DNA from 2 places in the Massilia sp. DD77 genome. Region 1 is predicted to be linked to the other one. Evidence: predicted binding sites of a transcription regulator. Region 1 holds the regulator's gene; the other holds the start of a gene.
What was found. Region 1 encodes LexA, which represses DNA repair genes until DNA is damaged. Its sites were predicted from a motif close to ACTGTATNNNNATACAGT; they were not measured.
Positions count from the first base shown of each region.

Region 1 (8,294 bases):
CAACAGCCTGTGGCAGACGGTCGCGGGGCAGGGCGTCGATGTCAGCTTTGTCGACGCCACCGACGCCGGCCAGGTCGAGGCGGCGCTCACGCCGAACACTCGCCTGGTGTTCGTCGAGACCATCGCCAATCCGCGCACCCAGGTGGCGGACCTGGCCCGCATCGGCAAGCTGTGCCGCGAGCGCGGCATCCTTTACGTGGTCGACAACACCATGACCACGCCTTGGCTGTTCCGCCCCAAGGCGGTCGGCGCCGGCCTGGTGGTCAATTCGCTGACCAAGTCGATCGGCGGCCACGGCATCGCGCTGGGCGGCGCCCTGACCGACACCGGCCTGTTCGATTGGAGCGCCTATCCGAACATCGCCCAGAATTTCCGCAAGCAGCCGCCGCAGGCCCAGGGCATGGCCCAGCTGCGCGCGAAGGCCTTGCGCGACTTCGGCGCGGCGCTCGGTCCGGAAGCGGCCCACCACATCGCGGTGGGCGCCGAGACCCTGGCGCTGCGCATGGAACGCACCAGCGCGAACGCCCTGGCGCTGGCCCGGATGCTGGAGGCCGATGAGCGGGTCTCCGCGGTCCACTATCCGGGCCTGGCTTCGCATCCGCAGAACGGCATCGTCAAGGAGCTGTTCCGTTCGGGCGGTTCGCTGCTGTCCTTCGAGCTGAAGGAAGGCATCGACTGCTTCGACTACCTGAACCGCCTCAAGCTCGGCATCCCGGCCAGCAACCTGGGTGACACCCGCACCCTGGTGATCCCGGTGGCGCATACCATCTTCTTCGAGATGGGCGCGGAGCGCCGCGCCAGCATGGGCATCGCGGAGTCCCTGATCCGCGTCTCGGTGGGCATCGAGGACACCGACGACCTGCTGGCGGACTTCCGCCAGGCGCTCGGCGCGTAAATACCGGGCCGACTGCATGCCGGCCCCGTTCCACGCCGTTTTTGTTTCAGCGGTTGAGCAGGGTGGGGGAATGCCGCTATCATGGGCCTTCGATTTGCTACCTTCATCGCTGCCCATGAAACGCTCCCTGTCCGTTCTCGCCTTCTCCCTCCTGCTGTCCACCACCGCCCTTGCAGGTCCGCTCGAAGACGCCCATGCCGCCTTCGCCAAGAAGGACTACCCGGCCGCGCTCAAGCTGTACACTAAACTGTCCGACGCCGGCAATCCGGAAGCGCAGCAGCACCTGGCGCAGATGTACTGGTATGGCGAAGCGGGGCAGGTGGACGAGGCCAAGGCCGAGGCCCTGTTCCGCAAGGCGGCCGCCAAGGGCAACAAGGTGGCGGCGGCCTCGCTCGAGGTGATGAAGCAGCGCGTGGAGCGCCGCGCGGACATCGACTACTGGGTCAAGGGCTACGACGGTTCGGAACTGAGGTCCGGCGAGTTCGCCTGCAAGGCGCCGCGTATTCCCAGCATGTCCAAGATCAACGAGGAGATCGACCGCGTCAGCGGCGCGGTCACCACCTGGCAGAACTGCTACAACAAGTTCGTGACGAACCTGAACGCATCCTCACCGCTGACCAAGAAGATCCCGGCGGATATCGCCAAGCTGATGAGCAAACAGGAGACCGAGGCGGCCCAGGCTCACCTGGAGCGGGTGCGCGAGAACCTGGCGGAAGAGGCGAAGGTGAGTTCCAAGCTGATCCTGGCGGATTTCGCGGCCTGGCGCGCGGCGACCGAGGCGTATGTGGCGGAGCACAATGCGATGATCAAGAATAGTGCGGGGGATGGGTCGATCAAGTCGAAGGTGAAGTGAGCGTGCCTGGCTGATCCAGCAAACCTGGGTCCCCGCCTGCGCGGGGATGACGTTAATTTAAGGTGATGAGTATCCCGAGCCTACGACTTTGGCCGCGCTATCAAATCCGTCGTCCCCGCGAAGGCGGGGATCCAAGTTCGTAGCGCAGAGTTACCGCAACAGGCACTTAGTGCCAGCTACGCATCAACCCCACCGCCAGCCCCTCGAGCGCGAACTCGTCGCCCGGTTCCACCCGGATCACCTTGAAGTCCGGATTCTCCGGCAGCAGCTCGACGGTATTGCCCGTCTTGCGGTAGCGCTTGACGGTGACTTCCTCGCCGATGCGGGCGACGATGATCTGCCCGTTCTTGGCGCTGTCGATCTTCTTCACCGCCAGGAAGTCGCCGTCGCAGATGCCCGCGTCGCGCATCGACCAGCCCTTGACCTTCAGCAGAAAGTCCGGCCGCGCCGAGAACATGGCGGCGTCGACGCTATAGGTGGCTTCCACGTGTTCCTGGGCCAGGATGGGCGAGCCGGCGGCCACGCGGCCGACCAGGGGCAGGGACATCATCAGGGCCGGCGGCGGCATCGGGATCTGCTCGACGCTGGCGCCGACCAGGCGGATACCGCGCGAGGTGCCCGGCGAAATCTCGATCGCGCCCTTGCGCGCCAGGGCCTGCAGGTGCTCCTCGGCCGCATTGGCCGACCGGAAGCCTAGTTCAGCCGCGATTTCGGCGCGTGTCGGCGGGAAGCCGGTGTTTTCGATCGCTTCCTTGATCAGGTTGAGGATCTGTTCTTGCCTTGCAGTGAGCTTGATCATGGATGTGGTACGGCAATGGTTATAGGAGCAGACTGTATTTTTGTACAGTATTCTGGTATGCGCAAGGGGAAACGCGCGAAAAGTGTAAAAAAATTGTGCAGCGCGGGGTGGGGAGGGCGGATTTCCGTGGTTCGCACGCAAACTTGGATCCCCGCCTGCGCGGGGATGACGTTGATCGGCGAAATCGGAAGATCACTCTCCGGGGCTTCGGCTCGCGCCCTTCGCACGTCATCCCCGCGAAGGCGGGGACCCAAGTCCGTAGCAAACCGCCAACATTATTCGAGCGCAGCGAGCCCCCTCGACCCAACATACCATTTCCCATCCCCGTACTTTTCAGGCTATAATCGAAGGCTTTCCCTTCCCACACTCGTCTTGACGCCGAGGTGGGCATTTGTTTAAACGTCCTCAAGGAGTGTTGCATGCGTCATTATGAAATCGTTTTTATCGTCCACCCGGACCAGAGCGAGCAAGTCCCGGCGATGATCGAGCGTTACAAGACCACGGTGACCAGCCGCGGCGGTAACATCCATCGCGTGGAAGACTGGGGCCGTCGCCAGATGGCTTACCAGATCCAGAAGCTGCCGAAGGCACACTACATCTGCATGAACATCGAGTGCGACAACGAGACCCTGGTCGAGCTGGAAACCGCATTCAAATTCAATGATGCCGTCCTGCGTCATCTGACCGTTAAGATGAAGAAGGCCGAAACCGCACCGTCGCCGATGATGAAGTCGGTCCAGCGCGAAGACGCAGCCAAGAGCCACCGCGCAGAAGCAGCAGCCGCTGCCCCGGCCGCAGCTGCTTAAGTTTTTCTCCAGGAATCCATAGTATTCGGTAGTAGTGAACCAGCTCGAGCTCGAAGCGACCATCGCCGAGCGTGATGTCCTGCGCTACACCCCGGCCGGCGTACCCATCGTGTCCGCCATCCTGATGCATAGTAGCCAACAGGAAGAAGCCGGAGTCGCCAGGCTCGTCGAGTTTGAAATCCCCGCCTTTGCGGCGGGTGAGATTTCAGGCAGGTTCGGCAGCGCGGAACTCGGCGCCAGCTACCGCTTCACCGGATTCCTTGCAAAGAAAAACCGCAACAGCAAAGCCCTGGTGTTTCACATCATTGATTTTCAAGCCGCTTAAGCGGCATTAGATAGATACAGGAGCCTCAAAATGGCATTCGGTAAAAAGTTCGACAAAAACAAAGCTAAAGAAAAACTCAAGCGCAAGCAGCAGAACCCGCTGTTCAAGCGCAAGAAGTTCTGCCGCTTCACCGCCGCCGGCGTGGAACAGGTGGACTACAAGGACGTCGACACCCTGAAGGACTTCGTCCAGGAAAACGGCAAGATCATGCCGGCACGCCTGACCGGCACCAAGGCGCACTACCAGCGCCAGGTTGACACCGCCATCAAGCGCGCCCGCTACCTCGCGCTGCTGCCGTACACCGACCTGCACAACGCCTAATCGTCGGCCACGACAGTCAAAAGATCCTGGAGAAAAATATGCAAGTCATTCTGTTGGAAAAAGTTGTTAACGTCGGCAACCTGGGCGACGTGGTGAAAGTCAAGGACGGTTACGCACGTAACTTCCTGATCCCGCAAAAAATGGCGCGCCGCGCTACCCAGTCGGCTGTGGCCGAGTTCGAAGCCAAGCGCGCCGAACTGGAAAAGGCTGCCGCTGAAAAGCTGGCCGCTGCCCAGGCGCAAGGCGACAAGCTGAGCGGCATGACCGTCACCATCGCCCAGAAAGCCGGCGTGGACGGCCGTCTGTTCGGTTCGGTCACCAACTTCGACATCGCCGAAGCCCTGAGCAAGCAAGGCTTCCCGGTCGAGAAGTCGCAGGTTCGCCTGCCGACCGGCCCGCTGAAGACCACTGGCGAGTTCCCGATTGCCGTCGCGCTGCACACCGACGTCGTCTCGGAAATCACCATCGCCGTCGTCGGCGAAGCTGCTTAATTAGCCGTTTCGACACAGCTAAGCTGTTGTTGTATAAAAGAAAAAAGCCGGGTTCGCCCGGCTTTTTTTATTGGCAACTTTCACCAATTATTTCAGCCGTGTGACCGGAGCAGGTATAATGCCCGCCATGAACGCCGCCCCCGCCGATCCGCAAATCGAATCCCTGCGCATCCCGCCGCACTCCATCGAAGCAGAACAGTCCGTCATCGGCGGCTTGCTGCGCGATAACGCGGCCTGGGACCGGATCGCCGATTTCATGCACGCGGACGACTTCTACCGCTACGACCACCGGATCATCTTCGAACAGATGGTCCGCCTGATCAATTCGGGCAAGCCGGCGGACGTCATTACCGTCTACGAGGCCTGCAACCAGCTCGGCAAGGCCGAGGAGGTGGGCGGCCTGCAATACCTGAACGCGATGGCGCAGAACACGCCGTCCGCGGCCAACATCCGCCGCTATGCCGAGATCGTGCGCGACCGCGGCATCCTGCGCAAACTGATCACCGTCGCCGACGAGATTTCCGGGAATGCCTTCAATCCGCAGGGCAAGGAAGTCAAGCAGATGCTCGACGAAGCCGAGTCCAAGATCTTCGCCATTGCCGAATCCGGAGCGCGCGGCGCCCAGGGCTGGAATCCGATCCAGCCCCTGCTGACCCAGGTGGTCGAGCGCATCGACGAGCTGTACTCGCGCGAGAACCAGGGCGAGATCACCGGCGTGCCGACCGGCTTCATCGACCTCGACCGCATGACTTCGGGCCTGCAGCCGGGCGACCTGGTCATCGTCGCCGGCCGTCCCTCGATGGGCAAGACCGCGTTCTCGGTCAACATCGGCGAGAACGTCGCGATCGAAGCCGGCCTGCCGGTGGCCGTGTTCTCGATGGAGATGGGCGGCGCCCAGCTGGCCATGCGTATGCTCGGCTCGGTCGGCCAGCTCGACCAGCACCGCCTGCGTACCGGCCGCCTGAACGACGAGGACTGGCCGCGTCTGACGCACGCCATCCAGAAGATGAACGACGCCCAGCTCTACATCGACGAGACGCCGGCGCTGAACCCGATCGAGATGCGCGCCCGCGCGCGCCGCCTGGCCCGCCAATGTGGCAAGCTGGGCCTGATCATCGTCGACTACCTGCAGCTGATGCAGGGCAGCCAGCCGGGCGACAACCGTGCGTCCGAGATCTCCGAGATCTCGCGTTCGCTCAAGGGCCTGGCCAAGGAACTGCAATGCCCGGTCATCGCCCTGTCCCAGCTGAACCGCTCGCTGGAACAGCGCCCGAACAAGCGTCCCGTCATGTCCGATCTGCGCGAATCCGGCGCTATCGAACAGGATGCGGACGTGATCATCTTCCTGTATCGCGACGAGGTCTACAACCCGGACTCGCCCGACAAGGGAACCGCCGAGATCATCATCGGCAAGCAGCGTAACGGTCCTATCGGCGCGGTGCGCCTGACCTGGATCGGCCAGTACACCAAGTTTGGTAATTACAGCGGTAACCTCGCCGTCTACCAGGGCGACTAGGTTTCAGCTGGGTTTCAAAACATCGCACATTTAGTCATTACCTTCAGGCCGCCGCCGATCCGGTGCGGCGGTTTCGAAGTCCCAAGAGATTCACAACGGAGAACAATATGTTTGGACGCCTGATGCCCCAGGAGGGCAAGTTTTTTGACCTGTTCAACCAGCACGCAGCCCTCTGCGTGAAGGGTGCGCAAGAGATGGTTGGCCTGATGACCAACTTCGACGACCTCGAAACCCGCACCCACGCTGTGGAGAGCATCGAAAAACAGGCTGACAAAATCACCTACGCGACCGTCGACCTGCTGCACAAGACCTTCATCACCCCGCTCGACCGCGACGACATCCACAAGCTGATCACCCGCATGGACGACATCCTCGACATGATGGAAGACGCGGCCCAGACCATCTCGCTGTACGACCTGCACGCGGTGACCCCGGAAGCGGCGCGCCTGGCCGAACTGTGCCTGTCGGGCTGCCTGAAGGTCCAGGAAGCGGTCGGCCTGCTGCACGACATGGGCAACGCCCAGAAGATCGTCGCCATCTGCGAAGAGATCGACCGCTTCGAGTCGGACGCCGACCACGTGATGCGCGCCGCCATGTCCAAGCTGTTCCGCGACGAACCGGACGTGCGCAACCTGATCAAGATGAAAGCCATCTACGAAATCCTCGAGACCGTCACCGACCGCTGCGAGGACGTGGCCAACATCATCGAAGGCATCATCGTCGAGAACGCATAACGCGGCCAGAGAACAAGAATAATTATGGAATCTCTACATATCAGCATTTACGTGCTGGGCATGCTGGTGCTGCTGGCGCTGGTGTTCGACTTCATGAACGGTTTCCACGATTCGGCGAACTCGATCGCCACCGTGGTGTCGACCGGCGTCCTGAAGCCCCAGACCGCGGTCGCCATGGCAGCCTTCTTCAACTTCATCGCGATCTTCGTGGTCAGCATGAAGGTGGCGCAAACGATCGGCAAGGGCACCATCGACCCGCACGTGGTCGACCACTACGTCATCTTCGGGGCGCTGGTGGGGGCGATCACCTGGAACATCATTACCTGGTACTACGGCATCCCGTCCTCGTCCTCGCACGCGCTGATCGGCGGCCTGGTCGGCGCCGCGGTGGCCAAGTCCGGCACCGGCGCGCTGATCGCCGGCGGCCTGATCAAGACCGTGGTGTTCATCGTGGTGGCGCCGATGCTGGGCTTCATCCTGGGCTCGACCATCATGCTGCTGGTCTCGTGGATCTTCGTGAAGTCGACGCCGCGCAAGGTGGACGTCTGGTTCCGCCGCCTGCAGCTGGCGTCGGCGGCCGGCTACTCGCTCGGGCACGGCGGCAATGACGCGCAAAAAACCATGGGCATCATCTGGATGCTGCTGATCGCCGCCGGCGTCACCAGCCCGGACGACGCCCTGCCGCCGATGTGGGTCATCATCTCGTGCTATGCGGCGATCGCCTTCGGCACGCTGTTCGGCGGCTGGCGCATCGTCAAGACCATGGGCCAGAAGATCACCAAGCTCAAGCCTGTCGGCGGCTTCTGCGCGGAGACCGGCGGCGCCATGACCCTCTTGATGGCCAGCTTCTTCGGTATCCCGGTCTCGACCACCCACACCATCACCGGCGCGATCGTCGGCGTGGGCGCTTCGCAGAAGATGTCGGCAGTGCGCTGGGGCGTGGCCGGCAACATCGTCTGGGCCTGGGTCTTCACGATCCCGGCATCGGCCTTCATGGCGGCGGTGGCCTGGTGGATCGGCACCCACATCATGTAATGCCTGCCTGGTTGGCGCAAAAGCGGAGCCGAGGCTCCGCTTTTTTTTTGCCCGTAGGCTTGGCGGCTTCACCGCCGAGGCGTTCGGCCGCCACTCGAACGACCAAACGGCTTGGACCCTGCCGACCCTGCGATCATGTTGTCGTTCGCATACACACTCCTTTACATTTTTGCTAACGCTAGTAGTAATATTACACAGTAGCCGCTGGCCATCGCTGCCGCCGGTACCGAAGCCTCTCAATGAAGGCAGCGTAAACAAAAACAAACAGGAGACACAATGTCAAACGGACGTAGTTTCACTTCACGCCTGCGCGTACTCGCGGCCGTGCTTGCCGCAGGGGGGCTGCTGGCCGCCTGTGGCGGCGGCGCCGAGCCCGGCGCGGCCGGCATGTCGGCCACCCGCAGCCTGAGCGCCGCCACGGCCCTGGCCGCCGAGGCCGTGGCGCCCGGCAGCATCCGCATCCACTTCCGCCGCATCCAGGGCGACAGCGCCCAGTGGGGCGTGTATTCCTGGGACGGC
Region 1 is NZ_JBAMDH010000017.1:12,356-20,649, forward strand. It holds gene V7778_RS11745 (cystathionine gamma-synthase family protein) at 1-895, shown strand, start outside; gene V7778_RS11750 (tetratricopeptide repeat protein) at 1,011-1,748, shown strand; gene lexA (transcriptional repressor LexA) at 1,915-2,547, opposite strand; gene rpsF (30S ribosomal protein S6) at 2,967-3,353, shown strand; gene priB (primosomal replication protein N) at 3,388-3,678, shown strand; gene rpsR (30S ribosomal protein S18) at 3,709-3,999, shown strand; gene rplI (50S ribosomal protein L9) at 4,038-4,490, shown strand; gene V7778_RS11780 (replicative DNA helicase) at 4,609-6,006, shown strand; gene V7778_RS11785 (DUF47 domain-containing protein) at 6,114-6,740, shown strand; gene V7778_RS11790 (inorganic phosphate transporter) at 6,765-7,775, shown strand; gene pulA (pullulanase-type alpha-1,6-glucosidase) at 8,052-8,294, shown strand, end outside.

Region 2 (8,294 bases), on a different contig from region 1:
GAGCAGGGCGTCGTAGTCGCCCGCGGCGCCCGTGACCGCCACGGCCTGCGAGCGGATCGCATCGAGGGTGGAGTCGGTGATGGTGGCCATGATGTCAATGCAGCGTTCGGTCGCTGGCGGGCGTGTGGTGGGCCGTGTAAGGGGTCACGCCGCGCTCGATGAAGGACTTCATGCGCGCCAGGTCCTCGTCCATCCGGCGTTCCGGGTCCTCGCCGAGCATGCGCGCCAGGCCGTGGCCGAAGGCGCCGCCCGGCGGCGTATAGGCCATGCGCACCGTGACCCGGGTGCCGCCGCGTACCGGCTCGAAGCTCACCGCGCCTTCCTGCTCGATCTCCGAGCCCGGTTCGCTGCGCCAGGCCATGTGGTCGGGGCGGGCCTGTTCGGTCATGACGGCGTTCCACGCGTACTCGCTGCCGCCCGGACCCTTGACCACCCAGTGCGAGCGGCGGTGGCCCAGGTCGCGCACTTCGCTCACGTGCGACATGAAGCGCGGGAAGTTGTCGTAGTTCGACCAGGCGTCGTACACCTCTCCGGGCGCGGCGTCGATCTCGATCGATTTCTCGACCTCGATGCGTCCCCCGAGGCTGCGGCTGCGCACCATGCCGGCCAGGCGCGCGCCGCCACCGCTCTTGACCAGGAGGGCCAGCGCGCCCAGGCCGAGCAGGACGCCGAGCGGCGAACGGCGCGCCAGGCCGGTCAGGCCCAGTACCCCGCTGCCCAGCAGGGCGGAGTTGGTGATGGCGGGGCTGCGGTGCTCGAAGGCGTTCACCAGTTCGTCGAGCCAGCCGCGCGCCTGGGCGGCGGCGTCGCGCACGCGCGAACGGGCATGGTCGGCCGCCGCGTCCATGCGGCCGCGCGCCTCCCAGGTATTGCGTTCGATGTCGTGGCGCAGTGCGCGCGCGTCCTCGCGGCCCTGCTCGCGCCATTCACGGTCCTTGCGCCACTCGCGCTCCTCGCGCCATTCACGCGCCTCATCGGCGGCGGAGGCGATGCGTCCGCGCGCCCGCGAGGCGGCGCCGGACGCGCTCGCGGCGGCGTCATGGGCGGCGTCGGCGATCCGTTCGCCGGCCCGGGTGGCCATGGCGTCGGCGCGGGCATAGGCCGCGGAGGCGCCGTCGCGCGCCGCGTTCAGGCGGTCGGCCGCGATGCGCAGGGCGCTGCCGATGGCGTCGCCGGTATGATGGCCGGCGTCGCGCACCGCGTCGGCGGCATAGGCCCGCCGCGCCCTCCCGCGTTCGGGATCGAAGACGTACATCAAGAGGGCGCCGGCGGCGGCCGCGCCGATCCATTTGCCCATGTCGCCCAGTTCCATCCGGTTGTCGGTCTTGATCTGTTTCATGTCGGCTCCTCTCGATTGGGTTGGGGCCGGCGCTTGCCTTCCTGGCCGGGCGTCGCCGCCCAGGCCTGCGCCAGCAGGTCCTGTACTTCCTCGTCGGTCGTCTGGTCGAACTCGCGGTACCACTGGCCCACCGCGCGAAAGCGCGGCGGCGTCACCAGGCAGACCACCTCGTCGACCTGTTCCTCCAGGGCGGCGACGGTATCGGGCGCGCCCACCGGCGCGGCCACCACCAGCCGGCCGGGGTGCTGGCGACGCGCCACCTCGACCGCCGCCTCCATCGTCGCCCCGGTCGCGATGCCGTCGTCGACCAGGATCACGGTGCGGCCCCGCAGCACGGGCTGGGGCCGCGCGCCCCGGTAGCGCCGCTCGCGCCGCGCCAGTTCCTGCTCCTCGCGCAGGGTCACGGCGTCGACCTGCTGCTGCGTCACTCCCATCAGCCCGGGCACGCCCGGCTGCAGGACGCGCACGCCGCCGCCGGCGATCGCGCCCATGGCGAATTCTTCCTGCCCGGGCAGGCCGAGCTTGCGCACCAGCATCAGGTCGAGCTCGGCATGCAGGGCCTCGGCGACCGGGAAGGCGACCGGCACGCCGCCGCGCGGCAGCGCCAGCACCAGTGTCTGGCTGCCCGCATACCGCTTGAGCCTGCGCGCCAGCTGCCTGCCCGCGTGCGCGCGGTCGCTGAAGCCCTCGTGTTCCATGCTGCGCGTCCTGAAAAACGAAAGACGGCGTTTCCTGCGGCATGCGCCGCACCGCGAAAAAACAAAAGACCGCGTTTTCTTGCGGCATACGCCGCACGCGGTCTTGCGAACCACCCGGCGGTGGCCCGTGCGTGGCGCCAGGCGCTTACTGGATGGTCAGGCGGCGCGCTTCGCTGCCCTGTTTTTTCGGCAGGGACAACTGAAGGACGCCGTTCTCGAGCCTGGCCTGCGCGGTCGTGTCGTCGACTTCCTGCGGCAGGGTGAAGCTGCGCATGAACTTGCGTGCGGTACGTTCAGCATACACCACCGTTTCGCCCTCGCGGCGTTCGTTTGCCTGACGGCATTCCGCCTCGATCTGTACGCGCGCGCCGTCGATACTGACCTTGACGTCCTCCTTCGCGACGCCCGGCAGGTCGGCCTGCACTTCATAGGTCTTGTCGGTTTCGGCGACGTTCAAGCGTGGGGTGAGGGCGCCTTCCTCGCTCCAGCGCCCGCCTTGCGCGAGCGGCGCGAAGAAGTCCTCGAACATGGTCTCGACCATCCGGCCGAACTGGTCCTCGACCGAGCCCGGACGGTAGGCCGGCAGCGGCGAACCGCTTCTCCTGACGAGATTCATGATGGCCTCCGATTCGGTTGGACATGATGCATATGCCGGCCATGCCGGCACTTTCTTTATAGGGCAGGGCCAGGCAAGTTTCAAGCGGCGTGAGCGGCGGCCGCCCGGCCGCCGGCGGAGAGGCGGGAAGCGGTTCCCCGCCAGGACAGGTGTTCAGCCGAGCTGGCGGCGGTGGAAGCGCAGGTGGTCGGCGACGAAGCTCTGGATGAAGTAATAGCCGTGGTCGTAGCCGGGATGGCGGCGCAGTTCGAGCGGCTGGCCGGCGCGGGCGCAGGCCTGTTCGAAGGCTTCGGGCAGCAGCTGTTCGGCCAGGAACTTGTCGGCCAGTCCCTGGTCGACCAGGATGCCGCCGGGGAAGGGCGCCTTGGCCATGCCGGCCATCAGAGCGCTGGCGTCGTAGGCTTCCCAGGCTGCCGTGTCCGGTCCAAGAAAGCCGCCGAAGGCCTTCCTGCCCCAGGGGCAGCGGCTGGGCGCGGCGATCGGCGCGAAGGCCGACACCGAGCGGAACAGGGTGGGATTGCGCAGGGCCATCACCAGCGCGCCGTGGCCGCCCATCGAATGGCCGAAGATGCCGGCGCGGCCGGGATCGGCCGGCAGTTCGGCCAGCACCAGTTCGCGCAGCTCCAGGAGGTAGCTGGCCATGCGGTAGTGGCGCGCCCACTCGCCCTCGGTGGCGTCGACGTAGAAACCGGCCCCCACGCCGAAGTCCCAGGACTCGGTCTCGCCGGGCACGCCGGCCCCGCGCGGGCTGGTGTCGGGCGCGACCAGGATCAGGCCTTCCTCGGCCGCCACGCGCTGGGCGCCGGCCTTGGTCATGAAGGTCTCTTCGGTGCAGGTCAGGCCCGCCAGGTAGAACAGCACCGGCAGCCGCTTGCCTTCATGGCCGGGCGGCAGGTAGACGGAGAAGCGCATCGGCAGGCCGATGGCGCTGGAAGCGTGGCGGTAGAAGCGCTGCACGCCGCCGAAGCAGGCGTGTTCGGAAAGAAGTTCGAGCATGGCGGGAACGAAAGTGAAGGAAAGCGCCAGTATGCCGTGTCCGCGCCGGCCGTGTCTGCTACACCATGCCGAATGCGCCCAGCACGGCCCCCGCGCCCAGCAGCCAGAGCAGGTGGATGCGGGTGCGCCAGACCACCATGCAGGTGACCGCTGTCAGCAGCCACAGCGGCCAGTTGGCGACCCCGGCGCCGCTGCCGCCGGACGCCGCCAGCAGCCAGGCGGTCGAAAGCAGCATGCCGATCACCAGCGGCCCCATGCCTTGCTTGAAGGCGCGCACGGCGCGCAGCTCGCGGTTGCGGTGGCCCCATTGCGCGACCTGGTAGGTGAAGATGGTGGAGGGCAGCATGATGCCGATCATGGTGGTCGCCACACCGAGGAAGGCGGCGGCGGTGCTGCCGGCGTTGAGGCCCACGTGCCAGCCCATCAGGGCCACGAACAGCACGTTCGGCCCGGGCGCGGCCTGGGCCAGGGCGATCGCTTCGTTGAACTGGGCCTGGGTCAGCCAGCCCTGCTGCTCCACCAGGTAGCGGTGCATCTCGCTCGAGGTCGAGATCGCGCCGCCCAGCGACATCAGGGACAGCATCAGGTAGTGGCCGAACAGGTCGAGCCAGTCCTGCCAGCCGAGCACGATCTGGTGGGCGCTCATCGCAACCCCCGCCAGGCCAGCAGGCAGCCGAGGCCGCCCAGCGGGAACAGGACCCAGCTCAGCGGCACCCGCACCCAGGCCAGCAGCACGAAAGCGCAGGCGGCGATGCCGGCGCCGAAGATCAGCGGCACCGGGTTGCGCGCCAGGGTGGCAGCCATGCGCAGGCCGGTGGCGGCGATCAGGCCGGCCGAAACGGCGGCCATGCCGCGCAGGGCGCCGGCCACGTGGGGATTCTCGGCGAAGCGCGCATGCACCAGGGCCAGCAGCAGGACCACGACCAGCGGCACGGCCAGCAGGCCGGCCAGCGCCGTCAGCGCCCCCGCCAGGCCGAACCAGCGCGCGCCGAGCATCATCGCCAGGTTGACCACGTTCGGCCCCGGCATGATCTGGGCCACCGCCCAGTCCTCGATGAATTCCTCGTTGCTGAGCCAGCGGCGGCGCTCGACCACTTCGCGCTGGACCACGGCCAGCACGCCGCCGAAACCCTGCAGCGCAAGCAGGGTGAAGGCGATGAAGAGGGCGGTCAGCGAGTGGGGACGGGGCTGGGCGGGGCCGGCGCCGTACCCGGATGCGGGCTCGGGCACAGGGGAAGCGGAGGGTGTAGCGCTCATGCGGCCATTATTGCACGCCCACCTTTCGCCAGGCTTTCAGCCGCCGCCGATCCCGCGCATGACGCGGCCGCTGCCCCCGCATTCGGGACAGGCCTTGCCGTCGCCCAGGCGGCCGGTGCCGGCGCAGGCCTCGCAGATATCCTCGCCGGCGCCCGGCGTGCCGGGTTCGGCTTCGTCGCCGGGATTCAGGTCGGGATCGGGATGCATGCTCATGGCGGCCTCGCTCGGTTGAAGTGGTGCTGCGATTGTAGGCAGGAGCGGCGCGGGGCGGCGCAGCGCAGGCTGTCACCGCGGGGCGGCCTTCGTCCGGGCGGAGTGATACGAGTGTGATATTGACTTCACCGGGTGATGCTGAATAATCGTGGGGCGCAATCCCACCCCCATCATGGAGGCCCGAATGAGCCCCAGTCCTAGCGAACCGGGTCCCGTCCTCTTCACCACTTCCGACCTGAGGCGCAACCTGCGCCAGCGCGACGTGGTCGCGCGCGGCATTGGCCTGCTGCGCGACTGCGGCACACTCGCTGCGCTCGAGTTCCTCAAGCGGCACGCGGTCCAGCCCCAGGTCATCGAGCGCGTGCTGCTCGATCCGGCGCGCCGCGCGGCGGCCTGATTTGCCGGTTCGCGCAGTTTCTGCCAGGCTGCTTATGCACATAAATTGTGCGTGGTTAATTTTGCAAGCGGCGCTGTCAAAACCGCAACAGCGTCACGTAAACCCTTGATTTTCGTAGTTAAGCACAGTGCCTTCCCAATAGGCAAATTGTTGAAACCCGCATCCCGGGCCGCATCCGGCGTGTCAAGCCCCTGTTTTTCCACAGTGTTTTCCACAGACTTTGTGGATATCCGGAAAAGTTTTTATTTTTCCAATACTTAGCGCGTCTTGTAGATGTAAACCTTCAGGACATGTCGGTTCCCTTGTGTCGGCCGTGGAAAGGACTTGCGCTTTCTACTTGCTCAACAGGACTGGATAAATGTACAGTATGGCATTTTCCATCCCAGAGCACCATGTCCGCCGTCCTCATCCCCGCCCAAGACGACCCTTTCGCCGCGCTCAACCCGGAGCAGCGTGCGGCGGTCGAGCACGACATCGGCGTGGAGCAGCCGCGTCCGCTGCTGGTGGTGGCGGGCGCCGGTTCGGGCAAGACCAATACCCTGGCGCACCGGGTGGCGCGCCTGATCCAGGCCGGGACCGATCCCCAGCGCATCCTGCTGCTGACCTTCTCGCGCCGCGCCGCCAACGAGATGACGCGGCGCGCGGGCGGCGTGCTGCAGCGCCTGCTGGGCAAGTCCGGCAGCCGGACCCAGGTGGACCTGCCATGGGCCGGCACCTTCCACGCGGTGGGCGCACGCCTGCTGCGCCAGTTCGCGGGGCGCATCGGCCTGGACGACTCCTTCACCATCCACGATCGCGGCGACTCCGAGGACCTGATGGGCATGGTGCGCCACGAGATCGGGCTGTCGCAGACCGAGAAGCGCTTTCCCCTGAAGGGCACCTGCCTGTCGATCTACTCGCGGGTGGTCAACAGCCGCGCGCCGCTGGACGAGGTGCTGCAGGCCTTTTTCCCCTGGTGCGGCGAATGGGAAGCCCAGCTCAAGACCCTGTTCGGCGCCTATGTCGACGCCAAGCAGGAGCAGAACGTCCTGGACTACGACGACCTGCTGCTGTTCTGGGCCGAGATGGCGGCCGACCCGGAGCTGGGGCCGGAACTCGGGGCGCTGTTCGACCACGTGCTGGTGGACGAATACCAGGACACGAATCGCCTGCAGGCATCGGTCCTCACCGGCATGAAGCCGGACGGAAGGGGCGTGATGGTGGTGGGCGACGACGCCCAGTCGATCTATGCCTTCCGCGGGGCGACGGTGCGCAATATCCTCGACTTCCCGCAGCAGTTCAGCCGGCCGGCGCAGCTGATCACCCTGGAGCGCAACTACCGTTCCACCCAGCCGATCCTGGACGCCTCGAACGCCGTCATCGCCGGCGCCCTGGAACGCCACGCCAAGACGCTGTGGACCGACAAGGCTTCGAGCATGAAGCCGCAGCTGGTCCTGATTCCCGACGAGGCCGAGCAGGCGCGCTGGGTCTGCAATCGCATCCTCGAACAGCGCGAGGCGGGCGTCGCCCTGACCCAGCAGGCGGTACTGTTCCGGGCCGCCAGCCACAGCGCGGCGCTCGAGCTGGAACTCATGCGCAGGAATATTCCCTTCGTGAAGTTCGGCGGCCTGAAGTTCCTGGAAGCCGCGCACATCAAGGATGTGCTCGCGGTGCTGCGCTTCGCCCAGAACCCGGCCGGACGCATGGCGGGCTTCCGCGTGGCCCAGCTCATTCCGGGTATCGGCCCGGCCACCGCCTCGCGCCTGCTGGACGCGGTGGGCGAGAGCACCGACCCGGTGGCGGCCTGCGAAGCCTTCGCCGTGCCGGCGCGCAGCAAGGAAGACTGGGATGCCTTCCTGGCCCTGTACCGGCGCCTGCGCACGCCCGGGCTGCGCTGGCCGGCCGACATCGAACTGGTCAAGCAATGGTACCTGCCGCACCTGGAGCGGATGCACGACGACGCCCACGTGCGCGCCGCCGATGTGGAGCAGCTGGCGGCGCTGGCCGGCGGCCATGGCAGCCGCGAGACCTTCCTGGCCGAGATCACGCTCGACCCGCCCGAGGCCACCAGCGACCGCGCCGGACCGCCGCTGCTCGACGAGGACTATGTGATCCTGTCGACCATCCACTCGGCCAAGGGCCAGGAATGGAAGTCGGTGCACGTGCTGAACGTGGTGGACGGCTGCATTCCCTCGGACATGAGCACCGGCAGCCAGGACGACATCGAGGAGGAGCGCCGCCTGCTCTACGTGGCGATGACGCGCGCCAAGGAGAACCTGCACCTGGTGGTGCCGAACCGCTTCTTCATCAAGCAGCAGTCGCAGATGGGCGACCGCCATGTCTATGCGGCGCGCACGCGCTTCGTCACCCCGGCCATGCTCAAGCATTTCGAGGAATGCGCCTGGGTCGATGCCGACCGGCGCGAGGTGCGCGGGCCGGTTCCGGAGAGCGTTCGCATGCTCGTGCGGGAGCGCGCCAGGAACGCATGGAAATGACGAAAGATGACGGCACGATGAAGGCCGAAGTCGGAAGGCGGGACGCGACTTATCCCCCGGCTCCCACTTTTGTAGGACTTCGCCGCAGGAGCGGCAGGACATGGAAGTGGCCGTTGTGCAAGTAATTGATTTTACTAAGGATATTTTTTGCCTGTAGAACGGGCATTTTGTTGAAACCCGCACCAATACTGACCTTGCGGCTTGTCAAGTGCCGCTTTTCCACATACTTATCCACAATTCTTGTGGATAGGGCGAAACTTTGAATAGAATCAGCCACTTAGCGCTGATCTTTGCGTTAGCTCAA
Region 2 is NZ_JBAMDH010000009.1:136,792-145,085, forward strand. It holds gene V7778_RS07240 (erythromycin esterase family protein) at 1-90, opposite strand, end outside; gene V7778_RS07245 (SRPBCC family protein) at 95-1,339, opposite strand; gene V7778_RS07250 (phosphoribosyltransferase) at 1,336-2,037, opposite strand; gene V7778_RS07255 (Hsp20/alpha crystallin family protein) at 2,183-2,653, opposite strand; gene fghA (S-formylglutathione hydrolase) at 2,807-3,649, opposite strand; gene V7778_RS07265 (chromate transporter) at 3,708-4,295, opposite strand; gene V7778_RS07270 (chromate transporter) at 4,292-4,906, opposite strand; gene V7778_RS07275 (hypothetical protein) at 4,943-5,119, opposite strand; gene V7778_RS07280 (hypothetical protein) at 5,304-5,516, shown strand; gene V7778_RS07285 (ATP-dependent helicase) at 5,909-7,990, shown strand; gene V7778_RS07290 (SIR2 family NAD-dependent protein deacylase) at 8,286-8,294, opposite strand, start outside.
Region 2: V7778_RS07285 (ATP-dependent helicase) is a predicted target of LexA. The motif match lies at 5,866-5,883, and genes of this name have one in related genera.